DNA from 3 places in the Comamonas resistens genome. Region 2 is predicted to be linked to each of the others. Evidence: predicted binding sites of a transcription regulator. Region 2 holds the regulator's gene; each other region holds the start of a gene.
The links. The regulator LexA, encoded in region 2, represses DNA repair genes until DNA is damaged. The targets are predictions, from matches to a motif close to ACTGTATNNNNATACAGT.

Region 1: QMY55_RS06290 (DNA topoisomerase IV subunit B) is a predicted target of LexA. The motif match lies at 2,603-2,620, and genes of this name have one in related genera.
Region 3: recA (recombinase RecA) is a predicted target of LexA. The motif match lies at 4,054-4,071, and genes of this name have one in related genera.

What each region holds. Positions count from the first base shown of each region.
Region 1 covers NZ_CP125947.1:1,376,434-1,385,825, forward strand. Annotated here, with positions in the region: gene QMY55_RS06265 (hypothetical protein) at 1-48, opposite strand, end outside; gene QMY55_RS06270 (SDR family oxidoreductase) at 58-870, opposite strand; gene QMY55_RS06275 (hypothetical protein) at 913-1,044, opposite strand; gene QMY55_RS06280 (MFS transporter) at 1,050-2,240, opposite strand; gene QMY55_RS06285 (hypothetical protein) at 2,346-2,477, opposite strand; gene QMY55_RS06290 (DNA topoisomerase IV subunit B) at 2,654-4,624, shown strand; gene QMY55_RS06295 (lytic transglycosylase domain-containing protein) at 4,774-5,577, shown strand; gene parC (DNA topoisomerase IV subunit A) at 5,710-8,100, shown strand; gene QMY55_RS06305 (nuclear transport factor 2 family protein) at 8,233-8,658, opposite strand; gene QMY55_RS06310 (RNA polymerase sigma factor) at 8,844-9,392, opposite strand, start outside.
Region 2 covers NZ_CP125947.1:2,281,162-2,290,553, forward strand. Annotated here, with positions in the region: gene QMY55_RS10690 (leucyl aminopeptidase) at 1-1,245, shown strand, start outside; gene QMY55_RS10695 (DNA polymerase III subunit chi) at 1,297-1,728, shown strand; gene QMY55_RS10700 (hypothetical protein) at 1,732-2,370, shown strand; gene QMY55_RS10705 (D-2-hydroxyacid dehydrogenase family protein) at 2,391-3,410, opposite strand; gene QMY55_RS10710 (Crp/Fnr family transcriptional regulator) at 3,786-4,499, shown strand; gene QMY55_RS10715 (hypothetical protein) at 4,575-4,904, shown strand; gene QMY55_RS10720 (hypothetical protein) at 5,469-5,876, opposite strand; gene lexA (transcriptional repressor LexA) at 6,041-6,715, opposite strand; gene QMY55_RS10730 (asparaginase) at 6,797-7,831, shown strand; gene adk (adenylate kinase) at 7,922-8,578, opposite strand; gene kdsB (3-deoxy-manno-octulosonate cytidylyltransferase) at 8,988-9,392, opposite strand, start outside.
Region 3 covers NZ_CP125947.1:5,226,644-5,236,035, reverse strand. Annotated here, with positions in the region: gene QMY55_RS24445 (Bug family tripartite tricarboxylate transporter substrate binding protein) at 1-978, opposite strand; gene QMY55_RS24440 (sensor histidine kinase) at 1,193-2,635, opposite strand; gene QMY55_RS24435 (response regulator) at 2,733-3,410, opposite strand; gene QMY55_RS24430 (MarR family winged helix-turn-helix transcriptional regulator) at 3,499-3,990, opposite strand; gene recA (recombinase RecA) at 4,128-5,249, shown strand; gene recX (recombination regulator RecX) at 5,465-5,947, shown strand; gene QMY55_RS24415 (hypothetical protein) at 5,983-6,708, shown strand; gene QMY55_RS24410 (MgtC/SapB family protein) at 6,718-7,953, opposite strand; gene yddG (aromatic amino acid DMT transporter YddG) at 7,940-8,875, opposite strand; gene QMY55_RS24400 (MFS transporter) at 9,230-9,392, opposite strand, start outside.

The DNA.
Region 1 (9,392 bases), 900 kb from region 2:
AATGGCTGCTGCGCACCAGAAGGTGGCTTGCTTGTTGGGTACTGCCATGTCAGGGTTTCAATGCGGTTTGACGTCATCCTTGAGTGCGGCCAGGGCGATTTTTTCCACCAGGCCCGGAACAATCAGCTTCATGAAGCGGCCCAGCTTGCCCTTGCCCGTCATCACCACCTCGCGCTGGCGGCGGTTCATGCCGTCGATGATGAGGCGCGCGCATTCCGCTGCGCTCATGGCACCGTCCTCCTTGAGGCCGCTGACGCCTGCTGCTTCGCCCCTGGCGTTGTAGCCGTGGTAGCGGATGCGCGTATCCACCACGCCGGGGTAGGCCGTGGTCACGCTGACGCCCGCAGGCTTGAGTTCGGTGCGCAGCGCTTCGAAAAAGCCGCTCATGGCAAATTTGCTGGCGCTGTAGGCCGTGCGCCCCGGCACCCCCACCAATCCGGCCAACGACGAAACCGCCACGATGCGACCCCGGCTGGCCTTGAGCTGCGGCAGCGCTGCATGGGTGCACCAGACGCTGCCCCAGAGGTTGATGCGCATCAGCCGCTCATACCAGCCCAGGTCCTCTGCACGGACTTCCTCGAACAGCGCATGGGCCGAGACTCCGGCGTTGTTGATCAGTGCATCGAGTCCGCCGAACTGCCGCACGGCGGCATCAATCAGCGCGCGGCACTGGGCTTGATCGCTGACATCGGTGGGAGCGATCAGCACCTGTGCGCCCAGTGCACGGCATTGCTGGGCCACGGTTTCCAGATTGGCGGCATTGCGTGCAGCCAGAGTCAGCTGCAGCCGGCTCTGATGGGTTTGCGCCAGCTGGCGGGCCATTTCGGCGCCTATGCCGTCCGAAGCTCCGGTGATGATGATGCGGGGCATGTACTCTCCCGGCCTGGCCGCGGGGCCGGGTGGCGCCCTGAATCAGAAACAGGCCCAGACCTGGTCCGCCAGTGTGAGCATGAAATCGGGCCGCAGATACAGGGCAAACACGGTCAGCAGCACCGCAAGCACGGCGGCCCAGATAGCGATGTGTTGCCAGCGTTTGAGAGACATGGTCTTCAGGCCGTCATGGTTGGCTGGCGCGGGATGGCTGTCTCGCGCACGGGCAGATTGACCAGGGCGGCAAAAATTCCCAGGGCAATCGACAGATACCAGACCATATCGTAATTGCCGTTGATGTCATACAGATAGCCGCCCAGCCAGACGCCCAGGAAGCTGCCGATCTGGTGGCTGAAGAAGACAAAGCCGCCCAGCATGGACAGGTGCTGCACGCCGAAGATCTGGGCAATGGTGGCATTGGTCAGAGGCACGGTGGACAGCCACAGAAAGCCCATGGCCGCGCAGAAGATATAGACCGACCAGGGCGACAGCGGGGCCAGCAAGAAGCAGATGGTGGCTATTGAGCGCAGGCTGTAGATGCCAGACAGCAGATAGCGCTTGGGCATCTTCTGCCCCAGATTGCCGGCCAGATAGGTGCCGAAGATATTGAACAGTCCCACCAGTGCCAGCGAGGTACTGGCCACCTGGGGCGCCATGCCGAAGTCCTTGAGGTAGCTGGGCATGTGCACGCCGATGAACATGACCTGAAAGCCGCAGACGAAATAGCCGGCCATCAGCAGCAGGAAGCTGGGGTAGCTCCAGGCTTCCTTGAGCGCCTGACCCACGGTCTGCTCGCGCTTGACGGGCGCGCCGCTGGCAAAGCCCGGCTCGCGCAGCCCGAACGCCAGGGCGGCGATCAGCAATGCAAACACGGCCAGGATCATCAAGGCGTTGGACCAGTTCACGCTGGCGATCAGGCTGCCTTCGACCGGCACCATGAAAAACTGGCCGAACGAACCCGCGGCGGCCGTCACGCCCATGGCCCAGCTGCGCCGTGCCACGGGAATCTGCCGGCCCAGCACGCCGTAGATCACGGCATAGGTGGTGCCGGCCTGAGCCGCACCGATCAGCACACCGGCTGTGGCCAGAAACCACAGCGGCGTGGGGGACAGCGCCATGCCGACCAGACCCAGTGCATAGAGGATGGAGCCGCCAATCAGCACCTTGAACGCGCCTATGCGGTCGGCCAGCATGCCCACGAAAATGCCCAACACGCCCCAGGAGAGGTTTTGCACGGCAATGGCCAGCGAGAAGCTCTCGCGCGTCCAGCCCATGCTCTGGGTGATGGGCAGCAGCCACAGGCCAAAACCATGGCGTATGCCCATGGACAGGGTGACGATGGCGCCTCCGCACAGAAGAATCTGCACCATGGACAGGGGCGCTGTAGAGGTCTTGGTAGTCATGCTGTGCGATCGGAATTTCGGGTCGGGGGCATCACTTTAACGAAACAAGTTGTTGTGCGCCTGTACCGGCCGTCACATGCGCGGCAGGCTCGCTTGCCAGAATGCGAGATCGGTGCGCAGGGCCAAAAATGACGGATTTCCAAAGACTTGAAAAAAGAGAGCGCCCGGCGTGGGATCTACCTTGGGTTTGAGTGAAAACCACATGAATATCCTTAAACAGCAAGCGCCAGACGCTCTCTTTTTGAAAGCCATACAGAGGTGAGTCACTGAGGAAAACACATGCGCAAGACAAATGTTCGGGCTTTGTGCAAGAGTATTGGGAGTAAACAACTGTGAATTTATCCAGCTCTCTTTCGGAGAGGCCACTACAATCCGCCCCCATGGCAGTCAAACCGTCCAACGAATATTCCGAAGGCTCGATCCGCGTTCTCAAGGGTCTGGAGCCTGTCAAACAGCGTCCCGGTATGTACACGCGTACCGACAACCCCCTGCACATACTGCAGGAGGTGATTGACAACGCGGCCGACGAGGCGCTTGCCGGCTACGGCAAGAAAATCAAGTTCACCATCCACTCCGACGGTTCCTTCAGCGTCGAGGACGACGGCCGCGGCATTCCGTTCGGCCTGCACCCCGAGGAAAAAGCACCTGTGGTGGAACTGGTCTTCACGCGTTTGCACGCGGGCGGCAAGTTCGACAAGGGCAATGGCGGTGCCTACAGCTTCTCGGGCGGCCTGCACGGCGTGGGCGTCTCGGTGACCAATGCGCTGGCCACACGGCTGGAGGTCCAGGTGCACCGCGACGGCCAGGTGGCCACGCTGGTGTTCTCGGGCGGCGATGTGATCGAGCCGCTCAAGGTTCGTCCTCTGCAGGCCGGCGAGCGCAAGCAGGGCACGACGGTACGTGCCTGGCCCGATGCCAAATACTTCGAATCCTCGGCCCTGCCCATGGGCGAGCTGGTGCATCTGCTGCGCAGCAAGGCCGTGCTCATGCCTGGCGTGGCCGTTTCGCTGATCAACGAAAAGTCGCGTGACACTCAGACCTGGCAGTTCAAGGGTGGTCTGCGCGACTATCTGGCGCAAAGCCTGCACGGTGAGCCCATCATCCCCCTGTTCGAAGGCGAGGGCTTTGCCGACAAGCACAACGACAGCTTTGCCGAAGGCGAGGGCGCGGCCTGGTGCGTGGCCTTCACCGAAGACGGCGCGCCGCTGCGTGAAAGCTATGTCAACCTGATTCCCACCACGGCGGGCGGCACGCATGACAGCGGCCTGCGAGACGGTCTGTTCCAGGCCGTCAAGGCCTTCATCGACATGCACTCGCTGCTGCCCAAGGGTGTCAAGCTCATGCCCGACGATGTGTTCGCGCGCGCCAGCTATGTGCTCAATGCCAAGGTGCTGGACCCGCAATTCCAGGGCCAGATCAAGGAGCGCCTGAACTCGCGCGACGCCGTGCGGCTGGTCTCGGGCTATGTGCGCCCGGCGCTGGAGCTGTGGCTCAACGAGCATGTGGACTGGGGCAAGAAGCTGGCCGAGATCGCCATCAAGGCCGCCCAGACCCGGCAGAAGGCCGGCCAGAAAGTCGAAAAACGCAAGGGCAGCGGCGTGGCCGTGCTGCCCGGCAAGCTGACCGACTGCGAGAGCAAGGACATAGCCGTCAACGAGGTGTTCCTGGTCGAGGGCGATTCGGCTGGCGGCTCTGCCAAGATGGGCCGCGACAAGGAAACCCAGGCCGTGCTGCCATTGCGCGGCAAGGTGCTCAACACCTGGGAAGTGGACCGCGACCGCCTGTTTGCCAACAACGAAATCCACGATATCTCGGTGGCCATCGGCGTGGACCCGCATGGCCCCAATGACGAGCCGGATTTGTCCGGCCTGCGCTACGGCAAGATTTGTATCCTCTCGGATGCGGATGTGGACGGCTCGCACATCCAGGTCTTGCTGCTGACCCTGTTCTTCAAGCATTTCCCCAAGCTCATCGAGGCCGGCCATATTCATGTGGCCTTGCCACCGCTGTTCCGCGTCGATGTGCCCGCACGGGGCAAGAAGCCGGCGATCAAGGTCTATGCGCTGGACGAAGGGGAGCTCGACGCCATCCTCGAAAAATGCGCCAAGGATGGCGTGCCGCGCGAGAAATGCCAGGTCAGCCGTTTCAAGGGCCTGGGCGAGATGAATGCCGAACAGCTGTGGGAGACCACGCTGAACCCCGATACGCGCCGCCTGCTGCCCGTGCAGTTCATGAATATGGACTTTGCGCAGGCCTCGGCTGTGGTTACCAAGCTCATGGGCAAGGGCGAAGCCGCTGCCCGCCGTGAGCTGATGGAGCTGCATGGCGACGCCGTGGAGGTCGATATCTGAGCGGGTGCATGGGCGCTAACAGTCGCCCGCCGCAGTGATGGAATCAAGTCATGCCAAGTCTTCAGCGCTTTTCAGCTCCAACTCGTTTGCTGGCCGATGGCCGGCAGGCTGCTGTGTCTGCCGGCGTTTCTGCCGGTTTGCCTGCCCGTATGCGGCAGCTGGGCCTGCAACTGCTGCTGGCAGGGGCTGGCTGGCTGGCGCTGACGCCGGCGGCACATGCCGATCTGTGGGCCTATGTGGATGAGTTTGGCGTCACGCACTTTGCGGCAGAGGCGCTGGATAGCCGCTACAAGCTGTTCTTCAAGGGCGCTCTCTACGACAGCAGCAAACCGGGTTTGCAGCCGCGTGGCGATTCGGCCACGCAGGGTTTGAATGCACGCACGCGCACGCAGAGCTTTTTCGAGGTCTCGCCGCGCTACAAGAGCGTGCGTCCGCATCTGCAAAAGGCCGCTGAAAAGACGGGTGTGGACTATGACCTGCTCAAGGCCGTGATTGCCGTGGAATCGGGGTTTGACTCCGAAGCCGTTTCTCCCAAGGGGGCGGTAGGCCTGATGCAGCTGATGCCTGCCACGGCCGAGCGCTTTGGCGTCTCGGCCAATAAAAAGCGCAGCCTGCAGCAGCAACTGGCCGACCCTGCGGTCAATGTGCCCGCTGGCGCACGCTACCTCAGCTATCTGATGGATCTGTTCCCCGGCCGCCTGGACCTGGTTCTGGCTGCCTATAACGCGGGTGAGGGTGCGGTCAACAAATATGGCAAGTCCGTGCCGCCTTACAAGGAAACGCTGAACTATGTCAAAGCGGTGACCGGCATTTATGAGCAGTTGCAGGCTTCCAATCCGCTGACCACCCGCGTGGCCTCGGCCAGCGTGCGGGGCGGCAAAGGCGGTGGTGCGGCTCCACGCATTCGCATGACCTTGCCCGGTATGACAGGTGCTGATTCGATATCCCAATAAATTGAGTCGCCTGACAGGCGCAATCTGAAAAACGACTTACGCAAATGAGGATCAAGCTGGTGCTTTGCCTCAAGGAAACTGCCTTCGTGCATCCCTGTTTGCGTAAGTCCTATGAAAAACTACAAAGAATTCATGAGCGATCAAACCATACTGGATTTGTCTCAACAAGCCTCTGGCGAGGCGCTGGATCTGGGTCAATACGCACAGCGCGCCTACCTCGAATACGCTTTATCGGTGGTCAAGGGCCGTGCCCTGCCCGATGTCAGCGATGGCTTGAAGCCCGTGCAGCGCCGCATTCTCTACGCCATGGACCGCATGGGCCTGGGCTACAGCGGCCCGAACGGCAACACGGCGGCCAAGCCGGTCAAGAGCGCGCGCGTGGTCGGCGACGTGCTGGGCCGCTTTCATCCGCACGGCGACCAGTCGGCCTATGACGCGCTGGTGCGCATGGCGCAGGACTTCAACCAGCGCTATCCGCTGGTCGACGGCCAGGGTAACTTCGGCAGCCGCGACGGCGACGGCGCAGCGGCCATGCGTTATACCGAGGCACGCCTGTCCAAGATCACCGGCCTGCTGCTCGATGAAATCGATATGGGAACGGTGGACTTCGTCCCCAACTACGACGGCAGCACCCAGGAGCCCAAGCAGCTTCCGGCTCGTCTGCCGTTCTCGCTGCTCAATGGTGCCAGCGGCATTGCCGTGGGTCTGGCCACCGAAATCCCCAGCCACAATCTGCCCGAAGTGGCTGCAGCCTGCGTGGCCCTGATCAAGAAGCCGCAGCTGCCCGAGGAAGAGCTGCTGGCGTTGATTCCCGGCCCAGACTATCCGGGCGGCGGCCAGATCATCTCCTCCAGCAGCGATATTGCCGATGCCTACCGCACGGGCCGCGGCAGTCTCAAGGTGCGCGCGCGCTGGAAGATCGAAGAGCTGGCACGCGGCCAGTGGCAATTGGTGGTGACCGAGCTGCCGCCCGGCGTGTCGGCCCAGAAGGTGCTCGAGGAGATCGAGGACATCACCAATCCCAAGGTCAAGACCGGCAAGAAGGCGCTGAGCCAGGAGCAGACCCAGCTCAAGGCCAGCATGCTGGCCGTGCTGGACTGCGTGCGCGACGAGTCGAGCAAGGATGCGCCCGTGCGCATCGTGTTCGAACCCAAGACCGGCAAGATTCCTCAGTCGGAGCTGATCACGGCGCTGCTGGCCCACACCAGCCTGGAGTCGTCGAGCTCCATCAATCTGACCAGCATCGGCCTCGATGGCCGCCCGGTGCAGAAGTCGCTGCGCCAGATGCTGGAGGAATGGATTGCCTTCCGCTTCCAGACCGTGACGCGGCGCAGCCAGCATCGGCTGGAGAAGGTGCTCGATCGCATCCACATCCTCGAAGGCCGTCAGGCCGTGCTGCTCAATATCGACAAGGTCATTGCCATCATCCGCGCCAGCGATGAACCCAAGCAGGCCCTGATTGATGCCTTCAATCTCTCCGAGCGTCAGGCCGAGGACATTCTGGAAATCCGTCTGCGCCAACTGGCGCGGCTGGAGGCCATCAAGATCGAGCAGGAGCTCAAGGAGCTGCGCAGCGAGCAGGGCAAGCTGGAAGACATCCTGGGCAGCGAAGCCACCATGCGCCGCCTGATCTGCAAGGAAATCGAGCAGGACACCAAGACCTTTGGTGATGCACGCCGTACGCTGATCCACGAGGAGAAAAAGGTGGTGGCCGAGGTCAAGGTGGTGGATGAACCCACCACGGTCATCATTTCCGAAAAGGGCTGGGTGCGCACGCGCCAGGGCCATGGCGTGGATGCCAATACGCTGAGCTTCAAGGCCGGCGACAGCCTCTATGGCACGTTCGAGTGCCGCACCGTCGATCAACTGCTGGCCTTTGGCAGCAACGGCCGGGTCTATTCGGTGCCGGTATCGGCCCTGCCAGGCGGACGCGGTGATGGCCAGCCCGTGACCACGATGATCGAACTCGAAGCCGGTACCCAGCTGCTGTACTACTTTGCCGGCAGCGAAAGCACGCAGCTTCTGCTATCTGGCTCGGGTGCCTACGGCTTCACGGCGAACGTGGGCGATATGGTCTCGCGCCAGAAGGCCGGCAAGGCCTTTGTCACGCTGGGCGAGAGCGAGACCCTGTGTGCGCCTTCGGTTGTGCATGGCGTGCCCATGAATGCGCGCGCCGAGTATGTGGAAGGCGGCGAGCAGGGGGCCGGTTTGCTGAACCCCGCCAGCCATGTGATCTGCGCCTCGGTGGGCGGTCGCATTCTGACCTTCGAGATCGCCGAGCTCAAGGCCATGCCCAAGGGCGGGCGCGGCCTGATGCTGATTAGTCTGGAAGACAAGGATCAGCTGGCCGGCGCGGCCGCCTATACGCGCAGCATTCGCCTGGATGGCGTGGGGCGTGGCGGCAAGGCGCGTACCGAGACGCTGGAGATCCGCAGCCTCAACAATGCCCGCGGCAACCGCGGCCGCAAGGGTAAGGCCGCAGACCTGGGTTTCAAGCCTCAGTCCGTGACTCGCGTGGAATAAGCGCTCCCGGTACCAAGTAAAAAAGCCGCGCCAGATGCCTGGGGCGGCTTTTTTTATAGAGGGGTGTGACTTTGAATGACCCCGAACGGAAGCTCAACAGCGACGCATGGGCCGCTAACTGACAGCGCAGTTCTAGGCCATGTTTCCGGCCCAGCTCCGAACTTGCTTGCGTGACTTTATTTTCCAGCCCTCCTTTGTTCGCTGGAAGGTGTCTTCATACCAAAGGCCACTCACAAAGGTTGATTCCTTGCCCTCTGGCGACTTGGCAGTCATGGGAACAATGGCGGTTGATCGAACTGTCGCGCCGTCTGCTGCCAAATCTATCTTGACCGTGGATACGGTGTGCTGTGTGGATGCCAGGCCGTTGAGAATCGGCGTAAAAAAATCCTGCAACTCCCTGGGAGAGCCCTTGGGCCCACCAAAGGCGGTGAAGTCCAGGGTCGCATCGGGCAAGAACACTGCTTGAAAGGCACCCCAGTCCTTTTGGCCCAGGGCATGGCAGTACCGTGCCAGCAGTTCATTGATTTCGAGCTTGTCCGAGATTTCTTGCAATGTCATTCTTGCCTCCGGTTTTGATATTACGTACCGAGCCACTGACTGGACTCATGTGAGAGGGTACGTTTGTCCATGGGATTGGCATCGTCCTTATTGATGACAGCTCGGTATGCAAGCTTTGAAAAGTGCCTGATTGAAGGCCAGGCGGGCTTGCGCTGGTCTCTGACAAACAGCTCAAGCGTGCGTGCCTAACGTGGGGATAGTCTTGCCCGCACTAAAGACACGATGTGATTGCACCGCTCCCCGTCGAAGGTGAATGCATCGCTGAGAGCCATGTCCAGATCCTGGGATAGTCCTTCCCGAAGCATGCTTCGGGCACGGAAGAAGCGCGTGCGCACCGTGGCTTCTGGGATTTCCAGTATTTGCGAGACTTCCTCCACGTTCATCTCTTCCACGCCCCGCAACATGAAAACCCGGCGGAAGTCGTCAGGTAGCAAGTCAATGCGAGCCTCCATGATCCGGCGCAGCTCCGAACGCATGGCAGCGCGATCGGGACTGCGATCCATATCGTCTTGTTGCCAGCTGGCATCCATCTGTGCCGTCGATACCATCACGGCCTCCAACGGCACGACCTTCAGCTGACGACGCCTCAGCTGTCCAAGTGCTTCGTTGACAACAATGCGCACCAGCCATGTTGACAGCTTGGCATCGGCTCTGAAGTCTCCCAATGCTTGCCAGGCCTGCAAATAGGCCTGCTGCACGACATCTTCGGCATCCGTGTCGCTTTTCAAAATGGC
Region 2 (9,392 bases):
GCGGTGGTGCATCTGGCCTTTGAGGCCGATGTCAAGGTTGTGGCCAGCACCGTGCAGGCATTGGGCGACGCAACTTACCTTTACACACATACCAAGTCTCAGGCAAAGCCCATCAGCCTCAAGAAGATCGTGCTGGGTGTGCAGTCCAAGACTGCAGCCATTGCTGCGGCATTCGACATTGGCGTAGCCCAGCAGGAAGGTGTGGCTCTGGCGCGTGAGTGGGCAAATCGCCCAGCCAATCATGCAACGCCGACCATGCTGGCCAATGTGGCCAAAGGCATTGCCAAGGCTGCACGCATGAGCTGCAAGGTTCATGGCCCGGCCGAAGTGGCAAAGCTGGGCATGGGCGCTTTCATGGCCGTGGCCCAGGGCTCGCGCGAGCCGCTGCGCCTGATTGAGCTGCACTACAACGGCGCGGCCAAGAGCGACGCACCGATTGTGCTGATAGGAAAAGGCATTACCTTCGATACCGGCGGTATCTCGCTCAAACCGGCGGCTGAAATGGACGAGATGAAGTACGACATGGGCGGCGCTGCCAGCGTGCTTGGCGTGTTCCAGTCGCTGGCCAGGCTGCAGCCTGCCATCAACGTGGTGGGCCTGATCGCCGCCTGCGAAAACATGCCCGATGGTGCGGCGGTCAAGCCCGGTGATGTGGTTACCAGCATGAGCGGCCAGACCATCGAAATCCTCAATACTGACGCCGAAGGTCGTCTGGTGCTGTGCGATGCGCTGCACTTCGCGGCGCGTTTCAAGCCTGCATCCATGGTGGACATGGCAACCTTGACCGGCGCCTGCGTGATTGCTTTGGGCGGTCTGCGCAGCGGCCTGTTCTCGACAAACGACGAGCTGGCTGCGGAGTTGCAGCAGGCCGGTGATGTGGCGCTCGATCCCTGCTGGCGCATGCCCCTGGATGATGAATATGCCGAAGGCCTCAAGAGCAATTTTGCCGACATGGGCAATGTTGCTGGCCGCGCCGCAGGTGCGGTGACGGCTGCCAAGTTTCTGCAGAAGTTTGTAGGTGACATTCCCTGGGCGCATCTGGATATCGCCGGTACGGCCTGGAAGAGCGGTGCGGCCAAGGGCGCTACAGGTCGGCCTGTGGGGCTGCTGCTGCAGTTTTTGATGAGCAAGGCTGTGCCAGCAAAGCCTGCCAAAGCGGCCAAGACCGTCAAGGTCGCAGCGGCTCAGAGCGCTGCTACGCCTCGCAAACGCGCGACAACTACGGCCCGCAAGGCTGAAGCCTGATGAAAACGGCGGGCATGACCTTGTTCAAGCTCAGGCCCGCCGGAGTGTGATGTGACTGAAATCGCTTTTCATTTCAACGCGCCCGACAAGCTGGCCTATGTCTGCCGTTTTGCGCGCAAGGCTTTGCGCCATGGCGCGAAGCTGGTCATTCTGGGGGAGGCCTCGCAGCTGACCCGTCTGTCTGCCCAGTTGTGGGGTGTATCGCCTGTCGATTTCCTGGCGCATGCTTCACAGGCCGATGGGACGCAGATGTTTGCGGCTTCGCCCATTGTGCTGGCCCAGCATCTGCAGGACTTGCCTCATCATGAGGTGCTGGTGAATCTGACACCGCAGGTGCCGGCAGACTTCGAACATTTTGCGCGCGTGGTCGAGATCGTCTCGTCTTCGGACGAAATGGATCGTCACGAGGCCCGTGCACGCTGGCGTGACTATGCGGCGCGCGGTTTGTCCATTGTCCGGCATGATTTGCAGCTCAAGAGTTAAGCCATGAACAGCTCATCCAAGACCCCGCCGCGTTTTGTTCCGACTCTGACAGAGATCGTGCCTGTTGAGGTGGCAAAGGAAGAGGCTGGCGAAGACGGCTCTTCATCGATGCGGGCTCATGTACCAGATGCAGCGGCAGACTCTTTGGTGATTGCTGCAGCTCCGCTGGCACCTTTTCATTCGCCCTGGTTGGCCGACGGCCTCTACGTGCGTGGTCTGCCTGCTGCCATTCCTCATGATTTGCCGCCGCTGCCAGAGTCTCTACCGCCACAGCAGCCTTTTGCAGATCCTTCCGTGGAGTTTCAGGACAGCCCTGTGCAAGGTGTCGAGCCCTTGCTGGAGCAGCGAGAGCTCGAATCTGTGCAGGGCGAGAGCATTGCTGATCATGCAGACTTGGTCGTAGAGGCTGCTATGGATCAAGCTGACGTACAGCCGGGACTGGATATGCAGCAGCAAATGCTGAATCAGCTGATGCAGCATGTCGAGCAAGTGCTGGATGAGCGTCTTCAGGCGATGATTGCTGCCGTCGTGCAGCAGCAGACACAGTCTCTGGCGCAGCGTCTGCGCGAAGAGATGAAGTCAGTGCTGCGGCAGACGCTTGAGCAAGCCGTTGGGACTGCAACGGCTTCGCACAAGGCATAGAGTCGACCGAGTTGCTGCAATCAGCGTCCCATGCGCACAGGGCCGCTGAAGACTTCGGGATTCAATATGTGGGAAGGTTGTCCATTGACAAAATTCACCACGTTTTCGAACGCGGCGCGGAAATACATCTCGTAGCTGTCTTGTTCCACATAGCCGATATGTGGCGTGCAGATGCAATTTTCCAGCCGCAGCAAGGCATGGCCCTGGAGGATGGGCTCGCTCTCGAAGACGTCGATGGCAGCTAGGCCAGGTCGGCCCCGGTTCAGGGCGCACAGCAGTGCCTCTGGCTCCACCAACTCGGCGCGCGATGTGTTCACAAACAACGCCGTGGGTTTCATCCGGGCAAGGTCTTGTGCCGTGACAGCTCCACGCGTCGCGTCGTTCAGGCGCAGATGAATCGACAGTACATCGCATTGTTCGAAAAATGCCTCCTTGGTCGGCGCAGCCAGATGGCCATCGCTTTCCGCTTTCTGGCGTGATGTGTCGCTGCCCCAGACGCAGACCTGCATGCCAAAAGCCTTGCCATAGCTGGCCACCAACTGACCAATGCGGCCGTAGCCCCAGATGCCCAGCATGCGGCCGCGCAAAACATTGCCCAGGCCGAAGTTCGAAGGCATGGATGCAGCCTTGAGGCCCGACTGTTGCCAGGCTCCATGCTTGAGGTTGGAGATATATTGGGGCAGGCGTCGCATGGCTGCCATGACCAGCGCCCAGGTCAGCTCTGCGGGTGCAACAGGTGATCCGATGCCCTCGGCAATCGCCACACCACGTTCCGTGCAGGCTTGTATGTCGATATGCGCGCCGGCCTTGCCCGTTTGGGCAATGAGTTTGAGGCGCGGCAGCTTTTCCAGCAACTGGCGTGATATGGGGGTGCGCTCGCGAATCAGGACGATGACATCTGCATCCCGCAGACGAACAGACAGCTGACCCACACCCTTGACCGTATTGGTGTAGACCTTGGCATTGAAGGGATCGAGAAGTTGTGCGCAAGCTAGCTTGCGCACGGCGTCCTGGTAGTCGTCCAAAATAACTATATTCACCACCGGGATCCTTTAGTAAGTGGCTGAATTTATTGATGAAGATCTCAGTCGCGTCAATCACGCGGGTGTTTGATCTCTCAAACCTGTACCCCAATTGATGTACCGCCAGCCGGCCATGGTGCGTCCATATGAACCATAGCCTAGCGCAACTTTCAAAGAGCTGCGCCGAATGGAGGGCGGGCTGCATACATCTTCGCAGGGAATGCTGCTGACCGTATTGTCGTTCAAGCTTGTGCCGGATTAGGGCTGCTGGCGATGGCGTCAGAGAATGCGAGGTTTGCTCAATCTTCAAGTTTGGTCACACATTGCCGCTCTGGTGGAGCTTCGCGTGCGAGGTACGTGTCCATAATCCGGCCCTTGATTGATCAAAGAAAAATGGCCACGAGACCTAAAAACGCCGAAGCACCGCCTTATGGTTCCTGGGATTGCCACGAGGAACTTTCCGCCATGCTACTCAACGCTCCACAGATCGGAACGGTGGCGAGGCTGGCTGTCGGTGATTGCCTGTTCCGACAAGGTCAGGTGCTGCGCAGCTTTCACCTCATACGCAGCGGCGTGTTCCACTCAAGAATCTTGCGTCCCGATGGGACAGAAATTTTGGTCGAGCTCTTCGGCCCAGGTGCCGTGGTCGGAGAGGGGCCAGCTTTTTCCGGAGCGAAGCGAGGCACCTCTGTTCGAGCCGTCAGTGATGCCGTGGTCAGCAGCTACACCGCAGAGGAAATGGCGGAATGCTTCGGGCAGCAGCCTGAAATTGCCGTCTCGCTAATCAAACTCTTGGGGTTGAAGAATCGCATGCTGCTGGATCGCATCTCTTCGATCACCTCGCCGCAGCCGCTTTTCAGAGTGGCGAGTCTGCTGTATCAGTTGGCCAATCACAGCTCGCGGCAAAGCGCTGACGACAATTCTGCGGATCATCTACCAGACGTTTCCCTCTCGCATGAGGCCATTGCCTCCATGACAGCCTTATCGCGGGTATCGGTGACTCGCACCATAGCCAAGCTGGTGGATTGCGGCGCCATTGTCGATGCGAAAAAGGGCCATATCACCGTAGACCTTGCAACTTTGCGTGAGGTCCTAAAAAACAGCTAGTACCGTATACCGGGATACAAAGGCCTGAAAGAGCCCGTCAGAGAATGAATTTTTCAATACTGAAGGGTAGAGACCATGCAAAAAGCGTCGCTGTGGATGGGTCGTAGTTACAGGAGCAGCGCTTTGGTTTTTCTGACTATAGGCCTGTGCAGCTCGGCTTTCTCGATGGAGCAGTCCAATCCTGTGCGGGAGTTTGCGCAGAATCCGGACTATTGCCATTACATGATGGCGCCGCCTGGTGGTGCAGACGATGAATTCGAGAGCCGGTACAGCGCGGCTCTGCAAGCATCTCTGAATTTTCTTCGGCAGCGCGCGCCGGATATGACGAAACTGGACAGCATTCTTTGGTTGCGAGAGCAATGTGAAACGGCGACTGCTGAAGCAGCCCAAACACCCAAACAATAGATTCAGATCAGAAGCCGGATGGCGGCCTTGTGGCTTTCCCAAGCTTGAACATATCGATCAACTCTGCGCTGCAAGGCTGTAGTTTCTTCCAGAGGCTCCAAGTCGCTGGACGCCATCGATCGCCAGCGATGGGCCGATGCCCTGAGCGAACCACTCTGGCTCGATCGGTGGTTCACGTAAATAAAGGCCGATGCCTTGCGGCGTGCCCGGGGAATTGGAGGGAGGGATGAGAACCTCAGGCTCGGCTGAAAATCAATGAGGTTTCGTTGTCATGGGATCTGACTGCAAAACAGCAGCTTGCAAGCTGCGCATTACGGTATGCGCAAAGCCTATGTGCAGCACCGATTTCAAGCAATACCGCATTCATACAGTCTCCCTGGGAGCAAGGCTTGACCTGGTGGGAAGACTCCGCGTTTATGTCTGTGTACTGCTGGGATCTGCAAATACCAGTGCGCTCAAAAGCCGCTCACGCCGCCACAGTCATCTGGGGGGCACAGCCCCGCGGCGTTTGAGCGCGCCCGAGCTTGAAGCTCAGAATTGTCTGCTGGAGTGGAGGTAGTTCACTCAGGCCTGCATGGCCCGTTCGTTGCGTGCCATATTTTCCAGGGCAGCGCAGACATCGGCCATGCGACCGGAAATCAACAGGCATTCGGGTTGCTTGCGGGGTTCGCGCTGGACGATTTTGAGGGTGCGGGCCGTTGCAAGCGCTGCATCTGCGTCTGTCTGCAGGGGCAAGCTGAGCTGAGGGCTCGCTGGTACGGCGCTGCGCGTTGCCTTGCTGCGAGTTCGGCTTTTGCGCATGGTGAAGACGTTCAAATAGGCGCTTTGAACATCGTGTGCAACGATATTCTCGCTTTGGTTTGGAGATGCCGGAGCTGGAGCCGCAATGCTGCACAGGTTGGCCGAAGGGGAGACCGGGAAGACTTTGAGTTTCCAGCGAGTCAGAGCGAGCAAAGGTTTGGCGAATTCCATAAAGCAACTCCTCAGGGCCTTTCGGCGTGGATCGGGCAGGATTGCGGATTTCGGGCAAAGCTCCGCCCAGGGCGAAGCATCCGGCTTCGCGCCTACCACCTGGACTGGAGAAATTCGGGGGGCGAGTGGCTGCTGAGCGATCTCGTCGGGTGGTTGACCAGCGCTTACATGAACATGGTGTTGCGGATCAGGCCTACGGCCAGGCCTTCGATGGCGAAGGGCTCTTCGGGGTCGACGTGGATGATCTTGTAGTCGGGGTTTTCGGGCAGCAGCTCAATGCCCTGGGGGGTGCGCTTGAAACGTTTGACGGTGACATCATCCCCCAGGCGCGCAACAACGATCTGGCCGTTGCGTGCTTCGTGTGCGGATTGCACGGCCAGAAGGTCGCCGTCCATGATGCCGGCGTCACGCATGGACATGCCGCGCACCTTGAGCAGGTAGTCGGGCTTGGCCGCAAACAGGCTGGGTTCCACCGAATAGGTTTGGTCGATATGTTCCTGAGCCAGAATGGGCGAGCCTGCGGCCACGCGGCCGACCAGAGGCAGGATCAGCTGGCTCAAGGCCGTCATGGGCAAGGCAAAGCTGGTGCCACGGGCAGCGTTGATGTTGCGTACGGTATCGGCGCGCAATCGAATGCCGCGCGAGGTGCCGCTGACCAGATCGATCACACCTTTGCGGGCCAGGGCTTGCAGGTGCTCTTCGGCGGCGTTGGCGGATTTGAAGCCAAAGGTGCTTGCAATCTCTGCCCGAGTCGGTGGCGCACCGGTACGCGCGATGGTGGACTGGATGAGGTCCAGAATCTGCTGCTGGCGGGGTGTGAGTTTGGGGTGGTCTAGCATGTCTGGCTTCCGGTCACCGAATTGTTGATCTGTGGGTTTATACAGTACCTGTATTTTTAACCAGTTTGATGTGGAGAGCAAGTGCCAAATCCAAAGATTGTGATTTTGGGAACCGGTGGAACGATTGCCGGTGAGGCTGCAGAGAGCACGCAGGGCGTGGGTTATAGGGCGGGGCAGATCAGTGTGCAGGGGCTGATTGCAGCCGTGCCGGATTTGCCACGTATTGCTGCAGGGCGCACCGGCGCGGTGCTGGATGCCGTGCAATTGGCGCAGGTGGACAGCAAGGACATGGACTGGGGTGTGTGGCGCACGCTGCTCAAGGCGACGGCACAGGCGCTGGATGACGCTGACATTCAGGCGCTGGTGATCACCCATGGCACGGATACGCTGGAAGAAACGGCCTGGCTGCTGCAGGCCGTGCTGCAGCCGGGCAAGCCCGTAGTGCTGACTTGCGCCATGCGGCCCGCCACATCGCTGCAAGCCGATGGCCCGCAGAACTTGCGCGACGCCGTGGCCGTGGCCGCTGGGGGGCAAGGAGGTGTGTGGGTCGCCGCTGCCGGTGAAGTTCATGCTGCGCGGCAGGTGCTGAAGGTTCACCCCTATCGCTTGAACGCCATGCATTCTTATGAAGGCGGGCCATGCGCTTATGTGGAAGAGGGGCGAGTGCGTTGGGTGGCCGCCCCTTCTGCCGCTTGCAGCGCCTGGGCGCAGGCAGACCTGCTGGATCTGCTGAGCTGTGACGAGCTGCCCTGGGTCGAGCTTTTGCAGTCCGGTGCAGCGCAGGGTGCGCGTGCTGTCAATGCGTTGGTGGGGGCCGGTGTGCAGGGCCTGGTGGTGGCGGGAACGGGCAATGCCACCGTGCATCATGAGTTGCAACAGGCGCTGCTTCGCGCGCGGGAGCAGGGGGTGATGGTTTGGTGCGCGACGCGTTGCCTGGAAGGACAGACGGTGGGCCAGGGTGAGCCCGTGGCCGGCGACGCAGGCGAGGCCGGCCTGATGGATGAGATCAAGGCTCAGCTTTGCCGGGCTGCAGACCCGCAGATGCTGGATTGCGTACTGTTGCCGCCCAGCAAGGCACGGGTGGCGATGATGCTTGAGCTGCTCAGAAGCTCCTGAAGCCATAGCTTCACTCGCTTGCCGTACCTGACGCGGACAACAAAAAAGCACCTGGGCGGTGCTTTTTTGGAGTGGTGAATTCACTGCGGTTTACTGGGCCAGGGCCTTCAGTGCACGCTCGGTGATTTCTTCCACGCTGCCCAGGCCGCTGATTGCGCGGTACTGAGGGGCGCTGGCAGCGTCTTGCTTGGCCCAGTTCTGGTAGTAATCCACCAGGGGGCGTGTCTGGCTGCTGTACACGTCCAGGCGCTTCTTGACGGTTTCTTCCTTGTCGTCTTCGCGTTGAACCAGGTCTTCACCGGTCACATCGTCCTTGCCTTCCACTTTGGGGGGGTTGAACTTGACATGGTAGGTGCGGCCCGAAGCGGGGTGGCTGCGGCGGCCGCTCATGCGCTCGATGATGGCCTCAAAGGGTACGTCGATTTCCAGCACATAGTCCAGTTTCACGCCGGCAGCCTTCATGGCGTCGGCCTGGGGGATGGTGCGAGGAAAACCGTCAAACAGGAAACCGTTGGCGCAATCGGCCTGGGCAATGCGTTCCTTGACCAGATTGATGATCAGGTCGTCGCTGACCAACTGGCCGGCATCCATCACGGCCTTGGCTTGCAGGCCCAGGGGCGTGCCAGCCTTGACGGCGGCACGCAGCATGTCGCCGGTGGAGATTTGAGGGATACCGTACTTTTGGCAGATAAAGGCGGCCTGAGTGCCTTTGCCGGCGCCGGGTGCACCCAACAAAATCAGTTTCATGGAAATCCTTGAGGAGAGTAGAAATTCTTGCTGGCCAGAGCAGGCGGGTGGACGCCTGTCAGCCTCGGGCCGTATTTTTCGCGGGCAAGGATAGCACGCACAAGACCAACACAGGCTTACACGCCATAGACAAAACTGTCACAAGTGCGGCCACCTTGGGCTTGTTCATCGTCGCCAGCACGACTGTTGTCGTTGTAACGCAGGCCTGCTGGGCTGTGCATGTGCTGTTCGGACTATGTAAAAGTATAGCTGTCAGCGCTTGACCAGCTTGAGATACCTGGCAAAAAGATACCAGGTCATCTGTTTTGGGCAGGTCAGGGGGCTGGATGCAAAATCGGGGTTTGCCCGAGGGCCGCCAACAAGGGGCTTGTCGAAGAGGAGTCTGCCTGCCGCAGGCAGATTCATTGCTTCAGCTGGCGAACAGGGCGCGCACGCGCTCCAGGTCTTCAGGCGTGTCCACGCCAGCGCCGGGTGCGTCGGGGGTGATGTGTACGGCGATCCGATGGCCGTGCCACAGCGCGCGCAACTGCTCCAGCTGCTCCATGGCCTCGGTGGGAGCGGGAGCCAACTGCGGGAACTCACGCAGAAAACCGGCTTTGTAGCTATAGATACCGATATGGCGCAGCGGGGTGAAGCCGGTATGGCCAGACTTGGCAGTTGCCGTCTTCCACCATTCTTCATCGGCGTGGTCGCGCGAAAAGGGAATCGGTGCACGGCTGAAATAGCTGGCCAGACCATTGGCGTCGCAGACCACCTTCACCACATTGGGGTTGCGGTAGTCGGCCAGAGTGTCAATGGGATGGGCGGCCGTGCC
Region 3 (9,392 bases), 2.3 Mb from region 2:
TTAGTCCATATGGATATTGGCCGACGCGGCCACCTTCTTCATCTTGGCGACTTCGCTGGCAATCTGCTTGGTGAAGTCGGCGCTCGATGTGCCCGAGGGGTACAGGCCTTGAGCCGCCATGCGCTGCTTGACCGCAGGGTCCTTCAGTGCGGCAATGATGGCCTTTTGCACACGTTCCACTTGTGCGGCTGGCGTGCTCTTGGGGGCGACCAGGCCGAACCAGGATGGATCGTTGAGGTCGGGATGGCCGGCCTGGGCGTAGGTCGGCACATCGGGCAGCACCTCAAGGCGCTCATGCCAGGACACAGCCAGCGCCACGACCTTGCCCGACTTGATGTGGGGCAGAGAGGACGCCACCTGATCGAAGTACACGGGCACCTGGCCGCCGAGCAGGTCGTTGATGGCCGGGCCTGCACCCTTGTAGGGGATATGCGTCATCTGGGTGCCCGTGCTCTTGAGGAACTGGGCGCCCCACATGTGGGCGATGGTGCCGTTGCCGGGCGTGGCGAAGCTGACCTTGCCGGGATTGGCCTTGAGGTAGGCCACAAACTCGGCAAAAGTCTTGGCGGGAATCAGCTTGGGATTGATCACCAGCACGCCGGGGGCCTTGACGATTTCGGTCACGCCCACGAAGTCGTTGATGGCGTCGTAGGGCAGCTTTTTGTAGACGGCAGGGTTCACGCCCTGGGTGGACAGCGTGGCGATACCGAAGGTCAGGCCATCGGTGGCGCGGGCCACTTCGGCCATGCCGATGGAGCCGCCGGCGCCGGCGCGGTTCTCGATCACCACGGGCTGGCCGCCCAGCAGCTTGGACAGCACGTCCTGCATATTGCGAGGCACCATATCGGTGGCGCCGCCAGGCGGGAAGGGTACGACGATGCGCAGGGGGCGCGAGGTTTCCTGTGCCAGAGACAGACCTGACAGGGAAGAGGCCACGGCAGCAGCGGCTGCAGAGTGGATGAATTGACGACGTTGCATGAAAGCTCCTGGATCCAGTGAAACACAGAGAAATTGCTGAGCTTTATCTAGACTCTTGTAGGGCAATTCCTATAAATCATTCTAGAGGAAGCAAGTGTTTGCTTGGTACGCAGTTTCCGCTACATCTGCGCCTGGAAACCAGTGCAAATCCAAGCTTGGCGCGGCTTTCAATGACCTGCGCAGCACCAGACCGGTGCATGGTTTGGGCTATGACCTATCCCTGTCCCGGCATGGCCTTGAAGCGCACGGTAAACAAGGCGCCTGGCGAGGGCTGGCCGGGTCTGGCATCCTGCAGCAGCACCTGCGCGCCATGCTGGCGCGCGATTTCCATGACGATGGGCAGGCCCAGACCCGAGCCATCGGCTTCCGTACCCAGCGCGCGGTAAAAGGGCTGGAAGATCAGTTCGCGCTCGGCCTGCGGCACACCGGGGCCGCTGTCTTCGACCTGCAGCAGCAGCACCTGGCCAAAGTGGTCGGCCTGCACGCGCACGGTGACCATGCCGGGTGTCTCGCTGCTCGATGGCGTGTAGTTGATGGCGTTGTCCACCAGATTGCGCACCAGCTCGGCCAGCAGCGTGGCATTGCCGTTGAGCCAGACGCCGGGCGTGCTGGCGCTGGCGCCCTCGTAGCCCAGGTCTATGCGCTTGTCCATGGCGCGTGGCAGGCAGTCCTGAACCACATCGGTGACGATATGCACCAGATTGCAGCCATGCATGGCGGGCACGGCGCTCTCGGCACGCGCCAGTGCCAGCAGCTGGTTGACGGTGTGCGTGGCGCGCATGCTGGAGCGGCCGATCTGCGCCAGAGAGCGCTTGAGCTCCTCGGTGTTCGTGCCCTCGCGCTGGGCCAGATCGGCCTGCATGCGCAGACCTGCCAGCGGGGTCTTGAGCTGGTGGGCCGCATCGGCCAGAAAGCGCTTTTGCGTGGCGATGGAATCGTCGAGCCGACCCAGCAAATCATTGACGGAGTCGACCAGCGGCACCACCTCCAGCGGCACATCCTTGTGGTTGATGGGCGAGAGGTCTTCGGGCTTGCGCGCGCGAATGCGCTCTTCCAGCCGATGCAGCGGCTTGATGCCGCGCGCCAGCGCCAGCCATACCAGCAGGGCTGCCAGCGGCAGGATGACAAACTGGGGCAGCATCACGCCCTTGATGATTTCGGTGGCCAGCACGCTGCGCTTTTCGCGCGTTTCGGCAACCTGCACCAGGGCGTTGGGCTCGCCGGGCAGCGGCATGCGCACCCAGATATAGGCCACACGCAGATCGATGCCCTTGTACTCCTCGTCGCGCAGCAGCACCGTGCCGGCGGGCGGGTCGTCCTCGGTCGCGGGTGGGCGGGGCAGGTCGCGGTCACCGGCCAGATATTCGCCCTTGACGCCGCTGACCTGAAAGAACACCGTGTCCGACTCGTCGGCCCGCAAGATCTCGCTGGCCGACTGCGGCAGATTGAACTGCACCTTGCCGCGCTGCACGATGACCAGCTGGGCCAGAGCCTGGGCGTTGTATTCCAGTGCGCGGTCGAAGGGCTTGTTGGCCAGGCCCTGGGCCACCAGCCAGGTCAGCGCCAGGCTCACGGGCCACAGCAGCAGCAGCGGCGTGAGCATCCAGTCGAGGATCTCGCCGAAGAGGGATCGCTGCTCACGCTGAAAAATTTTCATGCTTGTAAAACTGGCGTATTCCAACTCAGGGATGGCCAGCAAGGGCCGCCCCGCAGCAAAGGCCATCGTCCCCCTCGGGGGGAAGCGGCGCAGCCGCTCAGGGGGGAGCTATCTTTTCCAGACAATATCCCAGGCCGCGCACGGTGGCGATGCGGATCGGCCCCTTCTCGATCTTCTTGCGCAGACGGTGGATATAGACCTCGATGGCGTTGTTGCTGACCTCTTCGCCCCATTCACACAGTCGCTCCACCAACTGGTCCTTGCTGACCAGGCGGCCCGCGCGCTGCAGCAGCACTTCCAGCAGGCCCAGCTCGCGTGCCGACAGCTCGACCATCTTGCCGTCGATGGTGGCCACGCGCCCGGTCTGGTCGTAGACCAGCGGGCCATGCTTGATGGTGGAGCTGGCGCCGCCCATGCCGCGCCGGGTGAGAGCCCGCACGCGCGCTTCGAGCTCGGACAGCGCAAACGGCTTGGCCATGTAGTCGTCGGCGCCGTAGTCCAGGCCCTGCACGCGCTCCTCGATGGAGTCGGCGGCCGTGAGAATCAGCACCGGCAGCGCATCGCCGCGCCCGCGCAGGCGCTTGAGCACTTCCAGCCCATGCATCTTGGGCAGGCCCAGGTCAAGGATGAGCAAATCGAATTCACTGCTGGTCAGCAAGGCGGTATCGGCCTCGCTGCCATTGGCCACATGGCTGACCACGGCGCCCGAGCTGCGCAAGGTGCGCAGCAGGCCGTCTGCCAGCACCTGGTCGTCTTCGGCAATCAGTATGCGCATGGGGAGTCTCCTGCTTGTTGTGGTGCTCTCGCACTTTTGCCGTCATTGTAGGGATGGGCCGCAGCGTCCGGGCGGCAAAGCGGGCGTCTCAATAGCCGTCGGCATAGGCTTCCAGCCCCAGCGCCACCACGGTGGCCACGTCTTCGCCCACGGCTTCGCGGAATTCGGCCTCGGCCTGACTCACCGCATCATGGAAGGCCTGCAGCCAGACCAGGCCGGTCTCGGTAAAGCGCACATGCCTGGCGCGTGCGTCGTGCGGGTCGATCTCGCGCGTGACCAGGCCCCAGGCCTCGCATTGCGTCACCAGATCGGCCATGGCCTGCTTGGTCATGCCGGCTTTTTCCGCCAGATCGGTGATGCGCTCGCCAGCCAGCGACAGGTGGCGCGTGATATGGATATGGGCCGCGCCCACCTTGTCGCGTGCGGCGAGGTTGGACAGCGCCAGCGGCACCTCCACGTCGCGCGCCATGAGCTGCAGCACGCGTGCGTCGAAGCGGCGCATGGCATGGCCGAGCAGGCGGCCCAGATGGGTCTGGCGCCAGGCATCTTCAGCAGGTGTGACGGGGGTGATTTCGCTCATTGGCAAATAGTAAGGCAAACTGACTATTTATTTGAACACAGCAGCAGTACAAGCCCATAAACTACTGTTCAAGCATCCAGCCTGAATGCAAAAACAGGGCTGGTCACAGACAGTCACTCACCTATTCGGAGCCTGATATGAACGCCATTGCCAAGAACACCACCGCCGACAACAGCGAAAAAGCCAAAGCGCTGGCAGCCGCCCTGGCCCAGATCGAAAAGCAGTTCGGCAAGGGCACGATCATGAAGCTGGGCGAAGGTGAGGCGATCGAAGACATTCAGGTGGTTTCCACAGGCTCCCTGGGCCTGGACATCGCCCTGGGCGTGGGCGGTTTGCCCCGTGGCCGTGTGATCGAGATCTACGGCCCCGAATCCTCGGGCAAGACCACGCTGACGCTGCAGGTGATCGCCGAGATGCAAAAGCAGGGCGGTACCTGCGCCTTCATCGACGCCGAACATGCACTGGACACCAGCTATGCCCAGAAGCTGGGCGTGAACCTCAGCGAAGTGCTGATCAGCCAGCCCGACACCGGCGAGCAGGCGCTGGAAATTTGCGACAGCCTGGTGCGTTCGGGAGCGGTGGACCTGATCGTGGTGGACTCGGTGGCGGCTCTGACACCCAAGGCCGAAATCGAAGGCGATATGGGCGATCAGTTGCCCGGCCTGCAGGCCCGTCTGATGAGCCAGGCGCTGCGCAAGCTCACGGCCACGATCAAGAAGACCAATTGCATGGTCATCTTCATCAACCAGATCCGCATGAAGATCGGTGTGATGTTCGGCTCGCCCGAAACCACCACCGGCGGTAACGCGCTGAAGTTCTATGCCTCCGTGCGTCTGGACATCCGCCGCACCGGCACCATCAAGAAGGGCGACGAGGCCATCGGCAACGAAACCAAGGTCAAGGTGGTGAAGAACAAGGTCTCGCCCCCCTTCAAGGTGGCCGAGTTCGACATCCTGTTCGGCGAAGGCATCTCGCGCGAAGGTGAAATTCTGGACATGGGCGTGAATGCCAAGATCCTGGAAAAGTCCGGTGCCTGGTATGCCTACAACGGCGAGAAGATCGGTCAGGGCCGTGACAACTCGCGTGAATTCCTGCGTGAGAACCCCGCACTGGCCGTCGAGATCGAAAACAAGGTGCGCGAAAGCCTGGGCATTGCCCTGCTGCCAGTGGCCGCCGGCGAAGAAGCCGCCAAGCCCGCCAAAGGCAAGAAGGCCGACAAGAACAGCGCCGTGGACGAGGACGGTGTGATTCAGGCTTGAAGCTCATCAGTGCTCTCTTGAGAAATCGAGAGAGCGCGGCAGATATACAGCGCCTCAAAAAGCGGTGCTGACCCCGCGAGGGGCGGCCAGCAACGGCCGCCATGAAGCAAAGGCCGTCGACCCCTGGGGGAAGACGCGAAGCGGCTCAGGGGGAGCCAGTTTTGCCATCTTTGCGCAGGTTGTCCTGCGCTTTTTTGCTTTAGGAGATGTGTTTCATGGGCTTTGCCAAGCTCTCGCTCAAAGGACGGGCCTTGAAGCTGCTGTCGCAGCGCGAGCATTCGCGCCTGGAACTGTGGCGCAAGCTGGCCGGGCATGTGGAAGAGGGCGACGATCTGAACGCGGTGCTGGACGATCTGGAAAAGCGCGGCTTCATCAACGAGGAGCGAGTGGTGGAGTCCGTGATCCACAGCAAGGCCAGCCGCTTTGGTGCAGCGCGGCTGGTGCAGGAATTGCGCGGCAAGGGGCTTGATGACGAGATGGTGCGCCTAGCTGGCGATCAATTGCGCGATACCGAGCTGCTGCGTGCCAGGGAGCTGTGGCGCAAGCGCTTTGGTGTGCCGCCTGCAGACCTCAAGGAAAAGGCCAAGCAGCTGCGCTTCATGGCTGCACGTGGCTTTTCCTCGGCTGTGGCTTCGCGTGTTGTGCGGGAGGCCCCATACTCCGAGGCGGACTTCGACGAAAGTGATCACGCCGACTGACTGCAGTCCCCTCATACCGGAACAAAGGACAGACCATGCCCGCTGCTGCGCCCGCCACCGAACCTCCTTCTGCGCTGCGCGTGGGTTTGAGCGCTGGCAAATCCTTGCTCGGTGGTCTGATGCTGGGGATTGCGCTGGCCGTGCTGCTGGGCTGCAGCACCGCAGTGTTCTACTTTCTGCGCCTGAGCGGGCCGGGCATGCCTGCTGCGGCCCATGCTGGTGGTGCAGGGGCCGTCATCGCCTTGCTGGCCTCGCCGCCGCTGATCGTGGCGCTGCTGCTGGTGTTCATCATTCCTGCCTATGTGATGGTCGGTCTCATGATCGGGCGTGCCCGCGCCACGGGCAAGCTGGTGGCGCGCTATGGACAAGGGCTGGCGCAGCGCCTTGCCGAGATGCTGGCCCAGCGTGTGGAGTCCATGCCGCGCGCGCACCAGGCACTGCACAAGACGGCAGATCTGCTGAGCGCCAGCACCGCTGTGGAGCATCTCAAGCCCTGGGTGGGTGACGGCAAGGCCGTGCAATGGGTGGTCCGTACAGTGCTCAACCGTTTGCCTCTGGCCGATCTGGTCGACGAATGGAGCCATACCCGCGCCGAATGGGGCACGGAAGCGGCCAAGGACGACCCGGCGCTGCGCGCTTTTCTGGCGGAAAAAATTCAGGGCCTGCTGCAAGACATGGCCGAGCCGCCATGGACGTTGCTGTGGATTTTGATGGCCGTGCACCTTGTGGTGCTGGGCGTTGGCATCTGGCTCACGGCCTGAGATTTTTCCTCAGTTCGATAGCAGCAAACCCAGCCACGCAGCGCAGGGCATGGCAACCAGACCGGCGGCAACCTGCAAGCCGTAACGCATGCCGCCGCTGGCAAAGGCCAGCACGATCTTGGCCAGGCTGCTGGCGCTGAGCACGCCCAGAATGCCCCAGCAGGCCACATCGAGCGGCACGGTGCCAGACAGCTGCAACTGCGCCACACCGGCGGCCGCTGCATGCACCTCGGCCAGTGCCACCAGCATGGTGGTGACCAGCACGCCGGCGCTGCCAAAGCGCTCCCCCAGCCATGCGGCCAGCAGCGATACCCCGGCAATCAGCGCCGCGATCAGCAAGGCCTGACTGAGCTTGAAAGCGCGGCCCGAGCTTTGCGCCACCACCAGATCACTTCGGTGAGCCAGCCACTGCAGACATGCGGACACCAGCAGCAGGGCCAGCACGGCAGCGCCCAGGCTGGGCAGGGCCGCGCGCAGCAGCACTGGCGAAATCGTGCCCACCACGGCCAGAAACAGCAGCAGCGAAGCCAGATTGGCCAGCAGCGCTGCCGATGCACAGGCTGTGGTCTGCTCGCTGTTTTCCCTGGCGCTCTGCCCCATGCCGGTCACAGCCGCCGACGAGGAAACAAAGCCCGAGAAAAAGCCGGCAATCGGCAGGCCCCAGCGTGCGCCGAACAGGCGTTGGGCGATATGGCCAAACATGCCCACGGCCATGACCAGCACCACAATACGCCAGACGGTGACGGGGCTGACGGTACCCCAGGGGTCCAGCGGCTCGGAGGGGAGCAGTGGCATGACCACCAGTGCTGCGGCGCCCAGCATCAGGCCGTCCTGCAATTCGCGTTCGCTGATCAGTTCCCGGCTGAGCTTCTGCATGGGCGCCTTGAGCAGCAGCAAAATCGCCACCAGCACGCCCAGTGCCGCAGCCAGCGATGCATGGTCTACCGACAGGCCGCCCAGCACCACGCTCAGCAGCAAGGCCACTTCTCCGGTCAGGCCGGGGTCGTCCCTGGCGGTATGCAGATAGGCGGCAATCGTCAGGGCTCCGACCAGCAGCAGGCAGACCACAAAGGCCGCGCTGCCCAGCATCCAGCCTATGCAGCCCAGCAGGCATATCAGGGCATGGGTGCGTGTGCCTGCGGCCAGAGTCTGAGGGCCGCCATGCATGCGTTCGCGCACGATGCCTATCATCAGCCCTATGCCCAGGGCCGTCAGCAGGGCGCGCAAGGTGTCATCCAGCTCCATGTTCGGACCTTTCCGTCGTCGGGGCTCTTGTGGCCCACCAGCAGATCAGCGATCCCAGAGTGACCAGAACCACGCCCTGCCAGAAGCTCCAGCCGGGCAGTACCTGCAGCAGCAGGCTGGCCGTGAGTGCCGACAGCACGGGCGTGAAATATGAGGCCGCGGCCAGCACGGCCAGCTTGCCATGCTGTATGCCATGTTCCCAGCAGCTATAGCCCAGGGCCGTCAGCGCCCCGGCCAGAAACAGTTGCAGCGCGGTGGAGCCCGGCCATTGCATGGGCGCAGCATCCTGCCGTAGCCATTGCAGCCAAAGCGCGATGGCCGTCCAGGTCACGAACAGGCCGACGGCGTTGAAGCCCGCACCATAGCGGCGTGCCAGCAGGGAATAGCTGGGCCAGAGCAAGGCAGCGGCAAAGGCCATGCCATAGGCCGCAGGGTTGCCCTGGACATGCAGCCAGAGCGTGGACAGGCTGAAGCTTTCGCCGCCCAGCACACGCGCCAGGCCCCACAGGCAGATCAGCAGGCCGGGCCACAGCCACCAGCGCGCATGCTGCTGGCCCCAGAGCACGGCGAAGGCGATGGTGAGACTGGGCCAGAGGTAGTTGATGACGCCGATCTCCATGGCCTGGCTGCGATCGTCGGCCAGGCCCACGGCCACGGACAGGCAGATCTCGTAGACCACGAACAGCGCGCCGCAGCCCCAGAGGTAGACGGGGTGCATGCTGCGCCAGCGGGCCAGCTCGCGCCAGCCTTTGCGCCCACGCACCACGGCAATGCACAGTGCGGCCATGGTGTAGAGGCTGGCTGCACCGCCCACGGCACCCAGCGGCTCGGCCACGGCGCGCATCAGGCCTATGGTGCAGCTCCAGCAGAGCACGGCGATCAGGCCGATGGCCGTGGCCTTTTGCGCGGCGGCTGCGTTCATGCGCAGCCGTTCCTGCTACCGAAGCAGTAGCTGTTCACGCTAGTCCTATCTGAAAAATTCACAATAACTGCCATGTAACCCTTGTAGATGCTGCGCAGGCTGCTGCGAAATTGATGAACACAGACATGAAAAATGACACCCCACGCTCCCCACTGCGTGTGGTCGCGGCCCCTCCAGGAGGGAGTTTTTCGGCCCGGCGATGAAAAAAGCCGCAGACCTGCGGCTTTGGAGGGTAAGGGCGAGGGCTGCGTTATGTGCGGCCCGGCACTCTGCCGTTGACGGTCATGCCGTACATATTGTCATCGTTGTCGTGGAACTGCTTGCGCATATTGCATCTGGCCTGCGGCCTATGGGTCACGGATGCTGTCTGGCGATCTCGGCGCTGTCGCGCTTCACGAACAGCAGCACCAGAACGGCGGCGCAGAACTCCACGGCGGCGATGATGAGCAGGCCTGGCGCATACGAGCCGCTGCTGGACTTGAGCAGACCCAGCAACTGCGGCGAGAAGTAGCCGGCC